DNA from 2 places in the Halobacillus sp. Cin3 genome. Region 2 is predicted to be linked to the other one. Evidence: a T-box and tRNA genes for the amino acid it is inferred to sense, from the RefSeq annotation. Region 2 holds a T-box; the other holds one or more tRNA genes.
The links. The T-box of region 2 lies ahead of argS (arginine--tRNA ligase). A T-box ahead of a tRNA ligase gene usually reads a tRNA of that ligase, here a tRNA-Arg.
Positions count from the first base shown of each region.

Region 1 (2,466 bases), on a different contig from region 2:
TCTGTATCGCGTTCGATGACCTCGTACGGCTGACCTGTACGTTCGGCAAGAATCTGGTTCAGTTTCTCGCGCATTTTGATGATACGCTTTGCGTGAATTTCAATGTCAGATGCCTGACCCTGTGTACCGCCTAGTGGCTGGTGGATCATGACTTCACTGTTTGGAAGAGCATAACGCTTCCCAGGCTCACCAGCGTTCAGAAGGAAGGCACCCATAGATGCTGCCATACCTGTGCAGATGGTAGATACATTCGGCTTGATGAACTGCATCGTATCGTAGATCGCCATTCCTGCAGTAATGGAACCACCTGGTGAGTTAATGTATAGGGAAATATCTTTTTCAGGGTCATCTGCTGCAAGGAACAACAGCTGTGCTACAACAGAGTTCGAGATGTTGTCATCAATCGGGCTGCCAAGCATAATGATACGGTCTTTAAGTAAGCGGGAGTAGATGTCATAAGCACGCTCTCCCCGGTTTGTTTGTTCAATAACTGTAGGGACTAAATTCATTGTAAGTTCCTCCTTATCATCACTTGATTATCTTTGAGATACATTCATCATACCTTTAAGGTCAATAAAGGTCAAACAAAAACAATCGACGATATCCGCAGCCGTTAAATCAGACGGAAGAGACGGATTCCTTCTACCATCATACCCTTAATTGTCTGTAATAAACGTAGGATATAAAAATCCGTGGAACATCCGGGGATCTTCCTATATAATTGTTTTAAGACCTCGCTTCTCTGTCACTGTACAGGAAGAATTCTGCGGAGTTGCAGGGACGCCCGACGGACGGTGGATCGTTTTATAACGAGTAGTCGTACCAAATGAAATTATTTTTAAAAAACGGGTTGCGTAATCAAGGGTCATTCATTATAATAGTATTTGCATGTCGCTTCTGCGCCTGTAGCTCAGTCGGATAGAGCGGTAGATTCCGGTTCTACGTCAGTCGGGGGTTCGAATCCTCTCAGGCGCGCTGTCTAAAATAGACCTTCCTTTAGGAAGGTCTATTTTTTTATATTTCCAATGTTATTATGGTATAATGACAGTAGGATAAAGCTGACAGTTACATGCATGTTATTTAAACATTTTATGAACAGTAATCTTACGAAAGTTATACGAACGTTTATTTGGGTAAGTTATTTCAATGTAGTTTCTAAATGAGGCGTCGTATGTTATGATTATTTTATGTACTGTAGGACTTTTCGCTTTATTTAGAAGAGGGGTATCTATGACAAACCTAATCCGTTACAAAATCTTGTCGACCGAACAAGTGTCTGAAGACCGGCGGATTCACGTGTTTGATATGCAGAAGCAGCAGAAGTTGTCGTTTAATTACGAGTTACTGAAAAGAACTCCGGAAAACTATGTAAGCGAAGGGTTGGCGGAATTTTTACATCGCAGAAAACTCAAAATCGATAATGGCTTTTATGATAAAAAAGGGCACGCATCTTGAATGTGTGTCCTTTTTATTGTGAAATAGGAACAAGTCCTGTGCAAAAGGGATAGGATAAGGGGAGGGAATGGAATGCAGAGAGTCGTTCTGTATAGGAAGAACGGATGCGCGTTATGTGATGAAGTGAGGGCCCTGTTGTCTTTGTTTTCTGTGGAAGTGGCGGAAATAGATATCGAAACAGACCCGGAGCTTCATGAGAAGTATTTTCTCGAGATACCAGTCGTGAGGATCAATGAAGAGGAACTGGACTACCGGTCCATTGATTACTTTGAACTGCAAAAGCGTTTACAATAAAAAACCATAGGTTTTCTGCTTGCACCCGTACCCCCTCACTGTTAATATAAAAAATGTAATAAGATATTTTTTTGCTCCTAGCGGGACATAATATGACTACCTGGGACGTAATTCATCCCAGTCGGCAGTTTTTCAAAGAAGGGGCTTTTCCATGAGAACGTTCATCGATCTACAAAAAAAATTATTCCCTGATGTCCTGGACGTTATTCAGAGGCGCTATCAGCTGCTTCATTACATCCAGATCATGCAGCCCGTCGGAAGAAGAGCATTGGCTGAAAACGTCAATCTTGCCGAACGGACGGTACGCAGCGAGGTGGACTTCTTAAATCAGCAGGGAGCTGTTGAAATTACATCAAGAGGCATGCATCTCAGCTATGAGGGGCAGAACATCCTTGAGCAGCTGGCTGAATTTATAAAGGAAGTTACCGGCATTAAGGTTTTGGAGCAACAGTTAAAGGATAAATTAAATCTGGACTACGTTGTTGTTGTTCCTGGTGATAGTGATGAGCTCAATTGGGTAAAACAAGAGATGGGAAAAGCTTGTGTCCAGTATTTGAAAGACCATATGAGTCCTGAACAGGCCATTGCCATTACAGGTGGAACAACGATGGCATCCGTTGCCCAGATGATGACCTCATTCAAGGGCGCTGATCAATGCCTTTACGTACCTGCCAGAGGCGGCCTGGGTGAAAGAGTGGAAAATCAGGCCAATACGAT
Region 1 covers NZ_CAMZMV010000002.1:144,641-147,106, reverse strand. Annotated here, with positions in the region: partial or broken gene clpP (ATP-dependent Clp endopeptidase proteolytic subunit ClpP) at 1-512, opposite strand, end outside; tRNA gene QMA39_RS08900 (tRNA-Arg) at 900-975, shown strand; gene QMA39_RS08895 (hypothetical protein) at 1,231-1,455, shown strand; gene QMA39_RS08890 (glutaredoxin family protein) at 1,528-1,749, shown strand; gene QMA39_RS08885 (sugar-binding domain-containing protein) at 1,901-2,466, shown strand, end outside.
Region 1: it has a tRNA-Arg gene. The T-box ahead of argS (arginine--tRNA ligase) is inferred to sense a tRNA for this amino acid. The anticodon was not compared.

Region 2 (2,466 bases):
GAAATATTCATGGACGAGGCACTAGAGACCTGACTCCAAGGTTTATCTCCAGCATCTTCATCCTGAAGATCATCCAGGATATCGAGAGCCAGAATTAAAAACTCGATAGCTGCCGATAAAACATACACACCTTCCTGCTTCTCCCTGCTATGGATGTGAAAGTGCAGCTGTGTCAACGGCGAAAAGGAAAACCCTTCTGCTTTCTTATAGGAGATAAAACGCTCGGCCAGTCGGGCAAGGCCGGCTTCGTTCATATGAGTCTTCACCGCTTGAACCATCATGCTGTATAAATGGTCAGGTGAATAACTCGGAAACATTCCCATACGTCACCTCCCTTTCCAAAAAATGTGTCGATATCTGATTGCAAAACAACACTATCACATCCAGAATAAACGTCAAAAGGTAGTAAAGTATTATGTAATTAGATAGAAAATTCTTCCCCCATCTTCCCTTGTGTACGTCCTCCACTCGTTTGTGACGGATTTACTCTCTCATAGGCTTGTGAGGAAATGTTACCTTTTTGTCATACAGATGTAATCCTTTCGTTATAATCAGAGTTTCCTATTCATGCTTGAAAGATGTTTTTCAAATACTCCTTAAACAGCACAGCAGACGTACATCAGTGCCCCACACCTTTAAGCATTCATGAGTGTTTTGTATAGACAAATGATAAGCCGCCTTTACTTATCAGGCTGTCTTTGCTTAACACCATCGAAAGGTTCATTTTCTGACCGCACAAAAGAAACCGCTCTCATTCATATGCGTCTTTTTACACACGCTATTTTCCGTGAACAGGACTATTATAAATTTATGGGAATTAAAAGGGTTTAAATACCCAGTTTGTAATGTGACAATTTATGAAATTTTTTCTAGGACCACCCGTTTTGAAGGCCTATTTACTGTATTTTTACAAAGCACGACTTCTCACATTGACGTGTATCCCGGACAGCCCTCAACATGGACCATTCATAAATGAAACATTGCATCATCGCAGGAAATCCGATATAATCTTTTCAACTATTCAAAATCAATGACAAAGAGAGTAGCCGGCAGGAAGGTCACAGCGAACCGGGGGTGGTGGAAGCCCGGATGTCCTTCTGTCGGTGAACCGGACTTTGGAGATGTTCTTCTGAAACAGAAGTAGGAAGATCCGGGGGCACCCCGTTATCAAATTCAAGCGGCTGATTTATATTCAGCTATAAGAGTGGCACCGCGAGCCCAGGCCTCGTCTCTTTTTTTAGAGACGGGGCCTTTTTATATGGAAAAGGAGGAGTATAGATGGAAAAGCAGATGACAGCACTTCAAATATCTCACATACTCGGAGAGGAATATCCACGCGAATGGGTGGAGTCATTGATAGAGGTCCCGAAAAAAGCATCCTTTGGTGATGTCTCCTTCCCCTGCTTCGCTTTAGCCAAGTCGATGCGTAAAAAACCAGCCATCATTGCCGGCGAAATCGCCACCAGACTGAAACACCCTGTCTTTGATCAGGTGGAGGTCCAGGGTGGTTATATCAACATCTTTTTTGACCGCGCGTTCATTACCGAACATACGTTGAATCAAGTCCTTGAGGACCCTGAAGCTTATGGCAGCCACACCTTTGGGGAGGGGAAAAACGTAGTCTTTGATATGTCCTCTCCGAACATTGCCAAACCCTTCTCCATGGGTCACCTCCGCTCCACCGTCATTGGAAATGCCCTGGCCAATCTTATGGAAAAGTGCGGCTATACTCCCGTAAAGGTCAACTACATCGGAGATTACGGGACACAGTTCGGAAAACTACTGGCCGCCTACACCCGCTGGGGCGATCCAGATGTCGTCGAAGCTGATCCAATCAAGGAACTGACTAAGCTATATGTGACGTTCCACGAAGCTGCCGAGAAAGAACCTTCCCTCATTGAAGAAGGCAGAGAATGGTTCAAGAAGCTGGAAACTCAGGACCCGGAGGCGCTCACCCTTTGGAACTGGTTCCGCGAAGCCTCCCTGAACGAATTCAACACGTTATATGAAATGCTTGGAGTGGATTTTGATTGGACTCGTGGAGAGGCTTATTATACAGACAAAATGGAGCCTGTCATCAAACTTTTGGATAAAAAGGGTCTGTTGGAAACATCAGAAGGAGCGGATGTGGTTCAACTGGGAGATACGATGCCACCATGTCTAATCCGTAAAAGCAACGGTACCACTACCTATGCCACCCGTGATCTCGCTGCCGCCATCGACCGCTACCAGTCTTATCCTTTTGAAAAAAGTCTATATGTTGTTGGCAGTGAACAATCGCTCCACTTTCAGCAGATGAAGCTTGTATTGAAAAAGGCGGGATTTGAGTGGGCAGACCGATTGGAGCATGTCTCGTTCGGGATGATTCTGCAGGATGGAAAAAAGATGTCTACGAGAAAAGGGAAGACGATTTTGTTGGAAGAAGCCCTGGAGGAAGCCGTAGCCCAGGCGCTCCTGAATATGAAA
Region 2 covers NZ_CAMZMV010000004.1:397,408-399,873, reverse strand. Annotated here, with positions in the region: gene QMA39_RS15075 (polyprenyl synthetase family protein) at 1-323, opposite strand, end outside; T-box leader at 1,022-1,236, shown strand; gene argS (arginine--tRNA ligase) at 1,279-2,466, shown strand, end outside.